Regions from separate parts of the uncultured Psychrobacillus sp. genome, predicted to be linked through region 1. Evidence: riboswitches for the same ligand, from Rfam matches in the RefSeq annotation. Region 1 holds a riboswitch; each other region holds the start of a gene.
The links. A riboswitch is a leader RNA that binds a small molecule or an ion and turns the genes downstream of it on or off. The one in region 1 is predicted to bind S-adenosylmethionine.

Region 2: it holds a riboswitch for S-adenosylmethionine, as region 1 does, so the genes downstream of both, metA (homoserine O-succinyltransferase) here and Q0371_RS05800 (PLP-dependent transferase) in region 1, are expected to answer to the same signal.
Region 3: it holds a riboswitch for S-adenosylmethionine, as region 1 does, so the genes downstream of both, Q0371_RS04640 (methionine ABC transporter ATP-binding protein) here and Q0371_RS05800 (PLP-dependent transferase) in region 1, are expected to answer to the same signal.
Region 4: it holds a riboswitch for S-adenosylmethionine, as region 1 does, so the genes downstream of both, Q0371_RS12905 (MetQ/NlpA family ABC transporter substrate-binding protein) here and Q0371_RS05800 (PLP-dependent transferase) in region 1, are expected to answer to the same signal.

Annotation. Positions count from the first base shown of each region.
Region 1 is NZ_CALIED010000023.1:49,729-53,971, reverse strand. It holds gene Q0371_RS05805 (homoserine dehydrogenase) at 1-724, opposite strand, end outside; gene Q0371_RS05800 (PLP-dependent transferase) at 849-2,141, opposite strand; SAM riboswitch class I at 2,263-2,379, opposite strand; gene Q0371_RS05795 (glycerol-3-phosphate acyltransferase) at 2,524-3,165, shown strand; gene Q0371_RS05790 (YdcF family protein) at 3,184-3,771, shown strand; gene Q0371_RS05785 (hypothetical protein) at 3,862-4,243, opposite strand, start outside.
Region 2 is NZ_CALIED010000011.1:115,839-120,081, reverse strand. It holds gene speD (adenosylmethionine decarboxylase) at 1-775, opposite strand, end outside; gene metA (homoserine O-succinyltransferase) at 1,228-2,136, opposite strand; SAM riboswitch class I at 2,282-2,385, opposite strand; gene abc-f (ribosomal protection-like ABC-F family protein) at 2,470-4,243, opposite strand, start outside.
Region 3 is NZ_CALIED010000020.1:30,855-35,097, forward strand. It holds gene Q0371_RS04630 (MetQ/NlpA family ABC transporter substrate-binding protein) at 1-46, opposite strand, end outside; gene Q0371_RS04635 (methionine ABC transporter permease) at 60-728, opposite strand; gene Q0371_RS04640 (methionine ABC transporter ATP-binding protein) at 721-1,746, opposite strand; SAM riboswitch class I at 1,838-1,942, opposite strand; gene Q0371_RS04645 (thioredoxin family protein) at 1,982-2,302, opposite strand; gene Q0371_RS04650 (toprim domain-containing protein) at 2,313-2,663, opposite strand; gene gcvH (glycine cleavage system protein GcvH) at 2,738-3,118, opposite strand; gene Q0371_RS04660 (arsenate reductase family protein) at 3,192-3,554, opposite strand; gene Q0371_RS04665 (acyl-CoA dehydrogenase family protein) at 3,829-4,243, opposite strand, start outside.
Region 4 is NZ_CALIED010000066.1:86,557-90,799, reverse strand. It holds gene Q0371_RS12910 (ATP-binding cassette domain-containing protein) at 1-542, opposite strand, end outside; gene Q0371_RS12905 (MetQ/NlpA family ABC transporter substrate-binding protein) at 725-1,534, opposite strand; SAM riboswitch class I at 1,628-1,741, opposite strand; gene Q0371_RS12900 (hypothetical protein) at 2,067-2,720, opposite strand; gene Q0371_RS12895 (pyridoxal phosphate-dependent aminotransferase) at 2,989-4,152, opposite strand; gene Q0371_RS12890 (carbon-nitrogen family hydrolase) at 4,238-4,243, shown strand, end outside.

The DNA.
Region 1 (4,243 bases):
CTTTGTCCTTAGCTTCACGTACATCCTCTAATGTAATTTCATCGATTCCTACTACACGTACATCGTCCCAATCTGGCTGTTTTCCAAATGCCAATGCGCTTAAGATCATTAGCTTGCGAAATGCATCCTGACCAGATATATCGTTGTAAGGATCAGCCTCTGCATATCCAAGCAGCTGTGCTTCTTTTAAGGCACTCTCAAATGGCGAATCCTCTATACGCATTTGCGTCAAAATATAGTTGGATGTTCCATTCAATATTCCTTGAATTTTCTTTACAGAGTTCACTTGAAGCAGGTTTTTTAGAGTCTTGATAATTGGCACCCCACCAGCTGTAGTAGCCTCATAGCCTACAAATACACCTCGTGATTTTGCGCGCTCCTGTAAGGGAATACTATATTTAGAGAACATGACTTTATTTGCAGTAATCACGTGACAGCCTTTGTCAATCGCTCTGCATAAATAGCTATATGCGGGCTCTTCGTTGACAATTGCCTCAAAAACTACCTGGAGTCCAGGAATATTCTCAATATCCTCAAAGTCGTCTGTTACCAAAACTCCTGGAGTTTCAGGTCTTTCTTTTGCTAAATTATTTATCAGGATTGCACAAATCTCAATATCCAACCCTAATGATTTTTTTAAGTCTTCTCTTTTTTCATTTACGATGTGATAAATCCCTTGGCCGACTGTTCCAAACCCTAAAATCGCTGCTTTTATTTTTGCCATGCTGTCTCCTCCAAAATGAATCTGTACAATTGAATATAAATAATCGCACTTGTGTAATATTTCAATAAATTTATTGACTATTTTACATATTGTAGACTATTTTTATTCATTATACAATAGGATTCTATCTAGAGAGGACATTTGTTTTTCTCAAAAGTACTTTTTCGAGTGCATTTTGTAAGTCTTCAACAGCCTCCAAGCCAACAGACAAGCGGATTAGATCCTCTGTAACACCTGTTTTTACTAAATCCTCTGGAGTAAGCTGTTGGTGAGTAGTAGAAGCTGGGTGGATAATTAAGGATTTTGCGTCTCCTACATTAGCAACATGAGACCAAATTTCAATATTATCAATAATTTGTCTACCTGCTTCTCTGCCTCCCTTCACTCCAAATGTCAGAATAGAACCGAAGCCATTTTTTAAATACTTTTTAGCCAGCTCGTGCGTTGGATGGTTTTCAAGCCCTAAGTAGTTAACCCATGACACTTCCTCATTTGCATTTAAGTACTCTGCAATCTTCTGTGCATTTTCGTTATGTTTTGGCACTCTTAAGTGAAGTGTTTCTAGTCCTTGAAGAAAGGAAAATGCTGCCTCTGGGCTAAGAGTAGGACCAAAATCCCGAAGCAACTGAACTCTTAGCTTAATTGCAAATGCCACATTTGGTACGTCGATTCCATAACGTAGCCCATGATAAGTAACATCAGGCTCTGTAAATCCTGGAAATTTATCGGAGTTCCAATTGAAATTCCCTCCATCTACTACTACACCACCAATTGTTGTCCCATGTCCTCCAATCCACTTCGTTGCAGAATGTATAACAATGTTAGCTCCATACTCTATAGGATTTGAACCAAAAGGTGTAGCAAATGTGTTATCTACTAATAATGGAACTCCTACTTCATTTGAAATCTTTGAAACAGCTTCTACGTCTAGAACATTTAAGCTTGGATTTCCAATGATTTCTGCAAAGAAGCCTTTCGTTTTGTCTGTAACAGCTTTACGGAAATTTTCTGGGTCAGAGGAATCTACGAATTTTACTGTAATCCCATAACGTGGGAGTGTATGTGCAAATAGATTAAAAGTTCCTCCGTATAAATTTTCAGCAGCTATAATTTCATCTCCAGTTCCAGCAATGTTCAAAATAGAAAATGCTATGGCTGCTGCTCCTGAGGAAAGTGCTACTGCTGCTGTTCCTCCTTCCAGTAATGCAATTCTTTGTTCAAAAACATCTACTGTTGGGTTTGTGATTCTGGAATAGATATTACCAGTCTCTTTCAAGGCAAATAGATTTTGTGCATGCTCTGTGTTTTGAAATACATATGAGGTTGTTTTGTAAATAGGTACTGCTCTAGATCCTGTCACTGGATCAGGCGTTTGTCCACCGTGTAATAGAAGTGTTTCTTTTTGAAGATTAGTCATTTGAATTCCTCCGATTTAGTAGATTAGATGGATGCTGGAGGCCAGAGAGGATTATAGAACTGACAACTATAAAAACCCCTCTTCAATTAAGAAGAGGGGTCAAATTGATGACATGTTCCTCCTCTTATCTTCCAAATTCTATTAAAGAATTTGTAGGATTTAGCACCTTTCCAAGTTATAGAACTTGGTGGTTGCCGGACTTCTTAGGGCCTATTCCCTCAGTCACTCTTGATAAGAGTATTTGATTAGTATTCCATCTTGTTACACAGTATAAGTCTCCATATATTTAGATGTCAAGTCATTTTATAAAAATTCTGAAACTTCTTCTTTTTTTAATCGTTTAATATAATAGATAGAATAATTTTATAAGGGGTGTCATAGAATGATTGTTTGGATTGTTAGCATTCTCCTAACAGGCTACATTATTGGTTCGCTACATGGATCTAAACTCGCTCAATGGATGAGTGGAGTTAATATAAAAAAAGAAGGTCTAAATAATTCCGGAGCATCCAATGCTACTGTCGTACTTGGCTGGAAGTATGGTGTTTTAGTGGGAGTCATAGATATATTAAAGGGTGCCATTATGATTATTGGCGTACGTGTACTTTCTGAGCAGTGGAGCTTGTTTAGTTCATCAGAGCTGGATCTACTTCTTTATCTAGCTGGTGCCGCGGTTATTTTAGGACACAACTTTCCAGTTTTCACAAAATTTAAAGGTGGGAAAGGCACAGCCTCCATTATCGGGGTTTTACTTGCATTACATTGGCCGGTCGGACTGGCTGGATTGCTTATATTAATCTGCGTTACACTTTTAACAGATTATTTGTTGATTGGGGTTTTGTTTTTTTACCTCATATTTTTAGGAGCCTCTGTCTGGACAGCAGATGGAACAGGGCCAATCTTAATAGCAGGCTTCCTATTTTTAATGGCTTCCTTCTTACACATAGAGAATGTCCAACGATTAATACGGAACGAAGAAACAAAAATTTCCTCTGTTATAAAGAAAAAGAAGCCTTCGGTTTAAAGGAAAAGAGTGAGTTAAATGAGCAAAAAAAAGAGGTGGATTGTGGTCATTCCATTCATAATAATCGCATCGAGCGGATTAGGTATGTGGATGCTTACAAGTAAATGGCTCGAGGATGGGTTAAAGCCTAAGGCCGACGGTTCCAATGAGTATGCCATTGTGTTAGGGGCCAAGGTCAAAAAAGGGCACATCCCTTCTCTAGCACTTCTTTATCGTTTGGAAGCAGCACTAGATTATGCTGAAAAATACCCATCTGTAAAACTTGTTGTTACTGGAGGACAGGGACAAGATGAGGATATAGAAGAAGCTATAGTCATGAAGAACTATCTCGTAGAGAATGGAATTATGGAGAGTCGAATCATAGTAGAAGATCAATCTACCTCTACGTATGAAAACCTTTTATACTCTCAACAGCTTCTCCCTGACAGCGTTACCTCTGTCACAATTATTACGAGTGATTTCCATTTACAGCGAGCAAAAATTATAGCTGAGGGAATAGGATGGGACGCAGACGTGGTAGCAGCTAGGACACCACAAATTTCAGAGGCAAAACTACGTTTGCGCGAAAGAGCGGCCTTGCTAAAAACCTTTGTCTCCGGAGAATAACAAGGGAGGGATAAAAAAAGAAGAGTAGCTTTGCTACCCCCTTCTTTCTCCCTCCCCCAGCTCGCTCATTTGCGAATTATAGGAAAGTTATTAACCCTCGACCAGTGCATAATATTTCAGAAGTTTACCTTCTAATTCAACGAGTAAAATAGGGCCTTCTTTTTCTATAGTAGAAAAAATATTTGAACCCACAGGGAGCTTATTCGACATTTCATCTTCAAAGTCTGTGTCTGAATCATTTCTTATTTTTATTTCCCCTACTTGCTCGCCTTTTGTTAAAGTTAGTTCCTCAACCCAGTCAATTTTAGTCTTATAAATCACACCATCGAGTTGAAAAATATCGGCTTCAGGGTCTAATGTTAAAACCTCTTCCGCATCAGGATTTTTAGTTTCATGAACTTCTATTTTTTCTGTGTTCAATGAATTAGAACATCCAACAGCAGTTAATAAAACGAAAATGATCAAACCCCAA
Region 2 (4,243 bases), on a different contig from region 1:
CCATTTCTGTTTTAAGCTTTTTGGTGATAGAGATTTTCTCTTCATTGGATAGCTCGTCTTCCTTGTAACCAAAGAGGTAGTTATTCAAATCAAATTGTTTCAGCTTACATTTGGTATGAAAAATATTTTCCTGATAAACATTCACATCAATCATATGGTAATATTCCTGCAAGGCATTCGGAATATAATTTTGAATGGAATTAATATCGTGGTCAATGAATAATTTATGACCCTTCACGTCTCTCGTGAATCCCCTCACTCGGTAATCCATGACCATTACATCGGTTTCGAAGGAATGTATTAGATAGTTTAGAGCTTTTAAGGGCGATATTTCTCCGCAAGTCGAAATGTCTATGTCTGCTCGAAACGTACTAATCCCTTCATCTGGATGATATTCAGGATACGTATGAACGGTAATATGACTTTTGTCTAGATGACCAAGAACGACCTCTGGTATAGGCCCAGGGGATTGCTTAAATGATTCTATCGGTGTTTGATCCACGGGTCCTTCTGACACTAAAATGGTCACACTTGCACCCTGGGGCTCGTAGTCCTGTTGCGCTATGTTTAAAATATTCGCTTCTATAATTTCGGACACTTTTGTTAATATATTGGTTAGACGCTCAGCGTTATATTGCTCATCAATGTATTCAATATATTTTTCCCTTTCTTCCTTCGTCCTTGTATAACAAATATCATACATATTAAAGCTTAGTGTTTTCGTCAGATTATTAAAACCATGTAACTCGATTCTTTGTTTTGGTGTCAAACTCATAGACATAACCCCACTTCCAATAATTGAAAATCATACTTTTATAGATATGTGTATCAACAAAATACAATGTCTCTTCAATTTTGTCTTCCCTAATATTTGAATAAATAAAACTAAAATCAATAAAAAACTCCTGAATATTAAAACAGGAGTTTATATGTGTCAATTTCAAAATTCCTGTTTTTATAGAAAAACACGAACAATTAAAAGAGAACAATAAAATTTATATGATTTTTAATAATAAAGTAGAATTGACTTTCGCTCATATCGCGGACGCTTTCCGTGGCGTGAGTGATAAACCATCACCCATCGCTTTCGCACGTGGTTGTAACGTTTTTATCTGTCTCACTCATCCCTGCTTACGTCGCCGCCCTCCGCTGCAATCAATATATATAATGTTCACTTTTATCTTTAAAATGCCTTTTATGAAATTGACTCATATATAATTTTTCTTTTTACTCCCAGTTATAAGGAGTAGCCTGATAAACATAGTAATTCAACCAATTAGAAAATAATAAATGTGTATGTGCCCTCCATGTATTTAATGGCTTATTAGAGGGATTATTATTTGGAAAATAGTATTTTGGCATCTCAATATCTATTCCTTTAGTTATGTCTCTATGATATTCTTCTGCTAATGTGTGCGCATCATACTCTAAATGACCAGTGACCATCACCATTTTATTGTCGTTCGATTTTACAAGAAACACACCTGCTTCCTCCGAAGTGGATAAAATAGTTAGTCGCTCATGCTTTTCTATTTCTTCTTCAGATACAGAAGTGTAACGAGATACGGGAGCATTAAACTCTTCATTAAATCCTCTTATTAAATTCTCCACTTGGTCAGTTAATATATGCCGATACACTCCCGAGCATTTACGAGAAAGTGTGAATTTATCTATACCAAAATGATAATACAGTGCAGCCTGCGCGCCCCAACAAATATGTAAGGTGGAGGTAACATTTGATTTAGACCATTCCATTATTTCCTTCATTTCATTCCAGTAATCGACCTCCTCAAATGGCAACTGTTCTACTGGAGCACCAGTGATAATCATCCCATCAAACTTTTTTTCTCTTATTTGATCAAATGTAGTGTAGAAAGTATCCAAATGGGTTTTGCTGGCATTCTTGGATTCATGCGTCGCTGTATTCATAAAGGTTATATTCACTTGTATTGGGGTATTCCCCAGAAGCCTTAATAGCTGAAGCTCCGTTTTTTCCTTCTCAGGCATTAGATTAAAAATAATAATGTTAAGTGGACGGATGTCCTGCTTGTAAGCACGCTCTTGATCCATGAGAAAAATTTTCTCTTCTTTTAACAGCTTAGCTGCAGGTAATTGTTTCGGAATATTGATAGGCAATGACTTTCCCCTCCCAATGAAATGTGCAAGAGCACCTGTGATTTCGCCTCAAACTAAGTAGGAAATCGAACAGGAGCAAGGCAATTATTAAAATAAATACCTCTCTTTCCATGTAAGAAAAGAGAGGCAGGAATTTGCTAACTAGCTCTTATCTTCCAAGATCGTCTTGTTAGGAATTAGCACCTTTCTGTACAACAGAGGTTGCCGAAGTATCACAGGGCCTAATCCCTCCACTTCTCTTGATAAGAATATTAAATTATTTAAATTATTCGTTAATAAGTTATATTAGCACGCTCTATTACTTATATCAACCCATTTTGAAAAGTATTCGGGTCATTCTGCTAAATCTAGCCATTTCTCCAATAATTGCTCCAATTGCTCCTCTACCCGAAGTTTTTCCAAGCTTAATGCCTCATAATTTTCCCAATCATTCTCTATGCTAATTTGTTTAGTTAGCTCACCTATAACATTTTCGAGCTCACTTATTCGCTTTTCCAAAGGAATTTCCTTTTGTTGTTTGGCAGGTGTTGCTTCTTTTAATGGCTGATTGATTATTTCTTTCCTAGTATTTTCTTTCGAGCAAAACTCATTCCATTTTTCCCTTGCCCATTCGTAAGGGCCTTCAAATGTGGTAAGCTCGCCATGCTCTAGCCAAGCAGTCCTTGGAAATAGTTTATTTAGAAAATATCTATCGTGAGATACAGCAATAATAGTCCCTGTAAAATCATCTAGCGCTTCCTCTAATACTTCTCGTGAATCAATATCAAGATGATTCGTTGGCTCATCTAATATGAGACAATTTATGTCTTGATGCATTAGCTGAGCAAGACGGAGTCGCATTCTTTCTCCTCCGCTTAAATCAGCAATTCTTTTAAAAACATCCGCCCCATAGAACATAAACTTCGCTAAAATGTGTCGAGCCTCTCCTTCTGCCACATTTACTTCTGCTCTAAAAATATCTATTAAGCGAGCTTTTGGATCTGTTATTTCGAAATGTTGAGAAAGATATCCATGGCGCACATTACTACCAAATCGAGCTTCACCCGAATCTATTAACTCTACTCCTCTAAGAATATTCAAAATGGTAGTTTTACCCGTTCCATTCCTACCAACGATTGCAAGACGGTCCTTCCAATATACATGAAGCTCTGCACTGTTTAATAACATTTTTTCACCAAAGCTTTTGAAAGCCTCTTCCATTATGACAACTTCTTTTCCGCTTCGGGGTGCCGCGTCAAAAGATAGACTCATTTTCTTAGGATCTATCAGAGGTTTACGAACCTTTTCCATCCGCTCTAATGCCCGTTCCATATTCCTCGCCTGACGGTGTAAACTCGCATTTGGAGGAACTGCTTGGTTAGCCCAAATCCTTAACCTCTTTATTGCTTCTCTCATTTTCTTTATCTTTTTTTGTTGCTCCTCATACTGTTGAAATTCACGAGTAAGCTTTTCTTCCTTTTCGATTAAAAAAGAAGAATAATTACCATGATATTTCGTAAGCATACCATCCTCAAGATCTGCAACTTTTGTAACTACCTTATCTAAAAAATATCGGTCATGTGAAATAATAACAACTGTACCTGTATAACTAACTAAATACTCCTCTAACCACTCTATTGCAAACAAATCCAAATGATTAGTCGGCTCATCCAACAGTAAAAGGTCTGGCTTGGTTAATAGTAGCTGTCCAAGCATTATTTTCGTTTGCTCTCCACCACTTAAACTTGAAAATGGCTGTTCTACAAAACCACCTAGTTGTAGCCCTTCAACTACTTTATCAATTTCGGAATCAATCGTATATCCGCCCTGTAACGTGAATTTTTCTTGTATGTCTCCATACTGCTTTAGAAGTTTTTCCATTACCTCAGCATTTACCTCTGCTAGTTCTTTTTCAAGTATACTCATCTTTTTCTGTAGTAGCATAGTATCCTCGAAAGCATCGTATAACAGGTCTTTTCCTTTAACGCTTTCTGAAAAAGTAGGAATTTGGGCTAAATAACCTATTTTCGCTCCCTTTTTAAAAGTGATAATTCCATGATCAGGTTTTTCAATACCCGCTATTAGCTTAAATAGCGTTGTTTTCCCACTCCCATTTCGTCCAACTATT
Region 3 (4,243 bases), on a different contig from region 1:
TTAATGCACTAACAGATAATAAAACCCCAGCCAATAATTTTTTCATTTTCAATCTCTCCCTATCTTTTATCAATTTTTGTAGTAATAATATCGCCAATCCATTGTAGAATAAAGACAATGATTAATATTAAAATAGTAGCAATAAGCGTTACATCTCCGCGTCCACGTTGGAATCCATCTAAAAATGCTAGATTCCCAAGTCCTCCAGCTCCAATAATTCCCGCCATTGCTGTATAACCAACTAATGAGATACAAGTTACGGTAATACCAGATACTAAGGCTGGCATCGATTCTGGCAATAAAACCTTCCAAATGATTGTAGAGGATTTAGCACCCATTGATTTAGCTGCCTCTAAAACACCCTTGTCGATTTCTCGTAGTGCGATTAAAACCATACGGGCATAAAATGGAGCAGCTCCAATTACTAATGCAGGGATGGCCGCATTCGGACCGCGCATCGATCCCGTCAACAACGTTGTAAATGGTATCAACAAAATGATTAAAATAATAAACGGAATAGAACGGAAAATATTGACTACTCCACTGGTCAACCAGTTTGCTATTTTATTTGCCCATGCTTGGTGTGGGCTTGTCAAAAACAATAATAATCCTAAAATTAGTCCAAAGATTGCTGTTAGGACTGTAGAAATTGCAGTCATATAAAGGGTTTCTATAGTGGCTTCCCACATTTTAGGCCAATCAACATTTGGAAATAACGATTCAATCATTGTTGATCACCTCAGTTTTAACTTTTTGCGCGTGGATAAATTCTATTGCCTTTTCCACCGCTTGTTCATTTCCATCGATTTGCAGGATTAGTGTCCCGAACGCTCCACTTTTCGTGTGAGAGATATTCCCTTGCACGATGTTTACCTCTAAATCGAACTGTTTGATTAATCTCGAAAGAATTGGTTGCTCTGTAGTATCTCCAACGAAAACGAGCTTAACTAGCTTGCCGTTTGGATAAAGCTTAACTAGGTTTTGAATGGTTTGAATTGGTTCTTTAGAATCTGAAATTTGAGAAACGAAACGCTTTGTAATAGGCTGTTGTGGCTTTTGGAATACCTCAAGCACATCTCCCTCTTCTACAACTTGCCCATTTTCCATAACCGCTACTCGGTTACAGATCTTTTGAATAACTTGCATCTCATGGGTGATTAACACAATGGTTAATCCTAGTTTTTCATTAATGCTTACGAGCAAGTCTAAAATGGAGTCGGTTGTTTCAGGGTCAAGAGCTGATGTTGCCTCATCACAAAGCAATACCTCTGGACCATTAGCCAACGCTCTTGCAATTCCTACGCGTTGCTTTTGTCCTCCAGATAATTGAGATGGGTAAGAGTCTCCTCTTCCTTCCAATCCAACAAGGCTTAAAAGCTCCTCTACTCTAGCTTTTCTTTTTTCCTTTGGAACTCCTGCAATTTCTAATGGGAATGCTATATTTTCAGCGACTGTTCGCGACCAAAGTAAATTGAAATGCTGGAAGATCATGCTTACTTTTTGACGAAAGCTTCGAAGCTTGTCCTCATTAATAGATGTAATTTCCTGGCCATTCACTGTAATATGACCGTCAGATGGCTTTTCTAGCCCATTCAACAAACGTATTAGCGTACTCTTGCCCGCTCCGCTGTATCCAATAATCCCGAAAATTTCTCCACGCTGTATGTCCAGATTTACACTATCAACTGCAACGATTTCTCCTTGCTTTGTAATAAATCTTTTCGAAACGTCTTTTAAACTAATCAAGTAAATCTGACCACCTTTCCTAATAAAAAACCCCTTCTGCAAAAGAGCAGAAGGGGTGTATGTTATCTATTTAAAATAACGTTCATCCATTCTCTCATTTCCCAAAGCTATAGCTTTGCGTGACTTGGCACCATTTCACTTTCATGACGGTTGCCGGGCTTCAAAGGGCACTTCCCTCCACCTCTCTTAATAAGAGCGACACTATTAAATTGTGTTTTCAACATAACGAATATTATCATAGGTTTCCATCTTCGTCAATAGCCTTTATTGTTTCCAATAAGTAAGGAACTGATTGAAAAGCATAGATTTTCTTTTCCACTTTCCCATGTTTTGTAATAAGAAGACAAGGTACGCTTTCAATTTCCTGTTCTATCGCCAAATCACCTAGAAAATTAATATTTGCCTGACCAATTGGATAGGTAACCATTTCTTTAATAACATTCATCATTTTACTTGCTACCTGACACGTTCCACACATAGGCGTATAGATATAAAACAAGGTAAGTGTTGAATTGTTTTTAGCGCTATCCCATTGTTCTCTAGTCCATTCATTCATACACATCATCCTAAGGTAAAAATTCTTTTTTCACCTTAATATTAACACGTTTTAATATAGATGCCAAAACCTTCGCCGGTGTGTTTGCTACTTCGCCATACGTCGGGTTCGTATACAAATGAATTGCCTCTGGATACTCCTTCCTAACGACCGATCGGATTTGTTCCCCGGATTTGTCTGCATCTAGAAAAGCATAAATCGGCAAGCCATCATAAGGGCTTAATAGCTCCTCCAATTTTACATCGGATATCGTTCCATTAGTACATATAATTTCTGGAGATTCATCGAGAAGGCTTAATAATTGCAGCTTATCAGACCTACCCTCAACGATAATTATTTTATCACTAAATACATGTGCCATTTAGCTTCTCTCCCAACTTATCCTTTCCTTTATTATATGAAAAAAACGCCGATTATTAACCGGCGTTTTCATTATTACTCTGCTATTAATTCTTCGTACTTTTCAGGAGATAATAAGCTGTCCACTTCTGATACGTCAGAAGGCTCAACCACGATCATCCATGCATTTTCATAAGGTGATTCATTAACAAATTCGGGGCTATCTTCTAGCTCAGTATTTACTTCTACTACTTTACCACTGATAGGTGCATATAATTCTGAAACAGTTTTTACGGATTCAACGCTACCAAAAGCGTCTCCTGCCTTGATCTCATCGCCAACTTGTGGAAGTTCAACGAATACGATATCTCCAAGTTCAGATTGTGCAAAATGAGTAATTCCAATACGGACATTTCCGTCCTCATTTTTTACCCATTCATGTTCAGCTGAGTACTTAAAATCTTTAGGTACGCTCATAAATAAACCCCTCTCAAATAATTAATCCATTCTATTTAATATTCACATATTTTCATAGTAAATACAAGGTGCTTTAAGAGGTTTTCCACATGTCTTCAAACTGCTCTTCTTTAAAACCAAGCGTTAGCTTATGTCCATTATATACAAGAGGTCGTTTAATCAATTTTCCATCCGAAGCAAGCAGCTCTAACTGCTCATCCTCCGACATTGTAGGAAGCTTGTCCTTCAATTGTAATTCACGATATTTTACGCCGCTAGTATTAAAGAATTTTTTCAGTTCATAATCGCCTTGTGCCACCATTTCCTTTAATAGTTCCTTTGAAGGCGGTGCGTCAACGATATGATGGTTCTCAAATGGGATATCGTTATCTTTCAGCCATTTGCTTGCTTTGTTGCATGTACTACATTTTGGATATCCATAAAATTGGATTGTCATTTAAATCTCACCTTTTTCTTTTTATCATAATAATATTTTGTTACTCATGCAAGAGAGAACAGTGAAATGCTCTCTTCTTAATTTTAAAAATATCCTTGTTTTTGCTTAGCGGTGATAAATTCCCGTGAGCGGTCATAAATCTTGCTGAACGGTTATATATTCCCGTGAACGGTCATAAATCTCGCTGAACGGTTATAAACTCATTCCCCTTCATGGTAATATCGTTTTTCGGACAAAAAAAGCCATCTGGAGTTCCAGATGGCCAATGCTGTTATTAAACTACAAATTTTTCAGCTTCGATTAGCTTAACGGAAGCTTCGCGTTTTTTCTCAATCACGTTATATGGTGTGTAGCGAGTTAGCTTGCGAAGTGCAGAAATCATCATGCGTAAGTTATCGCCATCAACTGAAGCAATTAGTGTTTCTTTTGCTGCTGCTTCGATTTCATTGAAGGCTTCTTGGCAGAAGATTTGAGTGTAAAGAAGCTTTTGTGCTGCTTTTTCTTCTCCGCTGCGTGCGATTGCTTTTTCTGTACGTAGTACTGCTGATTCCATTGCAAAGATGTTGTTCGCAATGTTTGCGATGTGTACAAGTACTTCTTGCTCTGCTTCTAATTTTGTACCGAAGCGTTGAGCAGCCATACCAGCAGCTAAAATACCGATTTTCTTAGCGTTTGCAACTAGCACTTTT
Region 4 (4,243 bases), on a different contig from region 1:
TCCAAAATGGAATCAGTAGTTTCAGGATCCAATGCACTTGTTGCTTCATCGCTTAATAGTACTTCGGGTTCCTGTGCAAGGGCTCTAGCTATTGCGACGCGTTGTTTTTGCCCTCCTGAAAGCTGGTTTGGATAGCTTTTATACTTATCAGATAAACCAACTATTTCTAAGTACTTTTCTACTCTACTTTTTACTTCTGTTTTATCATAGCCGAGTAGCTTTAATGGAATGGCAATATTATCATAAACAGTTGCTGTTTTTAGAAGGTTAAATCCTTGAAAGATCATTCCTATTTTATTTCGTACCATACGTAGCTTCGCTGGGGGGAGGGGGGTAATGTTATTGCCGTTTATGTATACTTTTCCGGATGTTGGTTTCTCTAAGAGATTAACACAGCGAATGAGCGTGCTTTTCCCTGCACCGCTATAGCCTATAACCCCATGAATTTCACCTTTTTTTACGTGTATGCTTACATTATTTACAGCCTTTACCGTACTACTTTTACTGTTGAATTCTTTGGTAATATTTTCTAAAACTATCATGAATGATCTTCCTTTCTAAAGAAACGCCGGCAGAGCTATACGCTTGCGTTTTTCTTGATGTCTAGCTTCGGCGCCTTGCCCCTCGGGGTCAAATGGGAAAATACTCTGGTGGCTGTGGACCTGCCTCCTCGCATTTTCCCATTTGCCTGTCGATTAGAGATAGGCGCCTACGCTTTTCTAATTTACCAACCTGCTAGTGCGGAGCCTTGGAATTCTTCTTCAATAAATTCTCTAACTTCGTCGGAATGGTATGCTTTAATGAATTTTTGGATGGCAGGATCATTTTCGTTTTCCTTACGAACAACAATATGGTTAACGTATGGGGAATCAGCTGACTCTAACAAAATTGATTCTTCTCCAGGGTTAATACCAGCTTCTAAAGCATAATTGGAATTGATTGCTGCAGCATCGACCTCACTAAGCTGTTTTACTATTTGCGCTGCCTCTAATTCAACGAATTCAAGGTTTTTAGGGTTTTCTTCAATGTCATGAATAGAAGCATTTCCTTTTTTACCTTCTTTCACTTTGATAAAACCATTTACTTCTAATATGTCTAAAGCTCGTGCACCTTGTGTTGGATCATTCGGTAGTCCAAAGGTAGCTCCATCTGGCAGTTCATCGAAGGATGTATACTTTTCAGAATAAACGCCCATTGGAAGTAAAATAGTCTCAGCGACTGGTACTAGCTCTGTATCATTATTTTCGTTAAATGAGTCAAGAAAAGGTAGAGTTTGATAACTGTTTGCGTCCAAGCTTCCTTCATCAAGGGCAGTGTTTGGAAGTATGAAATCTGAAAAAGCCTTAATCTCAATTTCTAGTCCATCACGTGCTGCAATTTCAGCAACAACCTCAGTAACTTGTTCATGTGGACCTGACGTAACGCCAACAACTAATTTATTTTCATCTAATGGTCCTGATGTAGCATCATCACCACAAGCCGAGAGCAACCCTGTTAATAAAACTCCTGATAACACTAAGCTAAATTTTTTCATTGTAATTCCTCCTGAATATGTATTAATAAAAACGAATAAATATAAAAGCCTCTCTTTCAAAAGAAAGAGAGGCACACAAATATGTATTGTCCTCTCTTATCTTCCAAAACAAAATGTTTTGCAGGATTTAGCACCTTTCTATACTTTTTTAGTATAGATGGTTGCCGAGCTTCAACGGGCCAGTCCCTCAGCTACTCTTGATAAGAGATAATAATCTATTAAGTTTTTCGTTTTTACTATAGAAAGAATTTACTACACTGCTCTATTGAAGTCAATAGATATTTTTATATTTTTATAATTGTTTAGAAAAATTCAAATAGAATATTATATAAATAATTATACAAAAGTGATTTATGTGGAAATACTAAGATGGGAGCATTTAAAAGGTTTACATTTAGCTTTACGCTTTATTTTCATGGTTATGTTAAAGGTAAGGGGTGATTTAAAATTCATATAAAAAGTGAGCTGGAAATGTATCTCCAAGCTCACTTTTTATGTGCATTTTTTTACTAAAGCCCCTTCGGTGACTATTTTAATTCAGTAATGCAAGTTTTGCTCTAGATGGAGTTTCATACTTTACAGTAACTCCATTTAACATGGTATTGTTTTGTACAATATAATACCCACCACCTAGACCATACATGGGAACATATCCATCAAGTGGTTGTTTAGCTGAATACACTCGGAATTCTTCGTTAGGCATTAATTGTCGGATAGGTTCAAGACCAGGTTCGCCACCATCAACACTATTAATTACTTTAAATAAAGTAGTTTCCTTAAGGATTGTAACCTTTCCGATTTGACCTGCTTTAAGTTCCGTTTTTCCCCACATAACTTTTGTAGAAGAATCTACTAATAATGCAAGTTTTGCTTTAGAAGGCGTTTCATACTTTAAAGCACTGTACATATTGACAAACAATCCGTCCCCTAGACCGTATTCTCCTCCGTATATATCTGTACGGAATGTATAGACACGATACTCTCCACCTGCTGGTAACACTTTTCCTCTAGAGCCATCCGCCTTATATGTTGCCACATCTGCGTAAAGTGTTACTTTACCAATCTGACCTTTTTTTAATTCCGTTTTCCCCCACATAACTTGTGTTGATGAAGCTTCTGATGTGATAGTGAAGGAAAATATCGCTACTAAAGTAAATACAATCGCTATAAAAATATTTTTTTTCATTTTTTACCTCCTACAATAATTAACCAATTGTAACATAAATTACATTCATATTTTGAAATAAATTAATATATAGGCTTTGAGTTCATTAAACTAGCCTCGAGCGTTAGTTTAAATACATTCTTTCACAAACTTTTTAATACCATTTTACATAAGTCTACCTTTGCCTTTAACATAGCCATTTTCATTTTAAATAACTTTTGCAAGAAGTTTTAAGTAAACTTTCAAAATAAAATACTGGTTATTTTAAAAACAGAAACTGATTTACTTGTTAAAAAAGCTGTAGCTTTTCTATTCTTTCTACAGCTTCGACGAGTCGATCCTCATCAACTAATAACCCCACCCGTACATAACCTTCTCCATGCTTACCGAAGCCGTTTCCAGCAGCGACTGCAACATCAGCTTTTTCTAAAAGAAGGTCTGCAAATTCCTCGCTAGTATAGCCATTTGGAACTGGAAGCCAAGCGAAGAAAGAGCCTTCTGGAGCTTTTACGTTCCAACCAATTTTTCTACATGCCTCTATGAAAATGTTTCTTCTTTTTTCATAAAGTGCTACTAATTCGTCTACACATTCTTGAGAGCCATTTAATGCTTCGGCTGCTGCAGACTGAACCGCAGGAAAGAGACTGACAAAGAGATGGTCTTGTATAATATTGATAGCTTCAATGATTTTAGAATTACCGACTGCAAAACCTACACGCCATCCAGCCATATTGTAGGTTTTAGAGAGTGTATACATTTCAATACCGATTTCCTTTGCGCCTTTTGCTTCTAAAAAGCTAACTGGTTTCTTTCCATCAAACCCAATACCTCCATACGCAAAGTCATGTACAACGGCTATACCATTTTCCTTCGCTAAATCTACCGTTTCTTGAAAAAATTCTGAAGTGGCAGAAGCTCCAGTTGGGTTATTAGGATAATTCAAATACATCAGTTTCGCAGCTTCTTTTTGTTCTGTAGAAAGCTGCTCGTAATCTGGAAGAAAACCATTTTCCTCTAATAGTGGCATTGTTTCAAATTGTACATTGGCTAGCCCAATACCTGATAAGTAATCTGGATAACCAGGGTCTGGAAGAAGCATTAACTCGTTATCATTCATCAAAGCTAAAGGTAGTTCAACCAAACCAATTTTAGTTCCAAATAAAATAGCGACTTCTGTATTAGGATCCAAATTTACGTTGTATTCGCGTGCATAAAAATCTACTGCTGCTTGCTTCAACTCATTTATTCCTCTGAATGGAGAATATTTGTGAGATTGAGGGTTTTTAGCAGCACTTGATAATGCTTTTACAATATGATCCGGTGTAGGCTGGTCGGGATTACCTTGTCCAAGATTTATTACATCTCTTCCTTCTGCCACAGCCTTTGCAACTTTTTGTACTAATGTTGCAAAAAACTGGGGAGGAAGATTTTTTAAACGATCAGAAAATTCCATGGGCAATACCTCTTTTTCTAAATAGTTGCATATATTAGTCAAATCTTATAACCTTTTTAGTATTATGTCTAGAGGTGGTGTCGGTATGAAA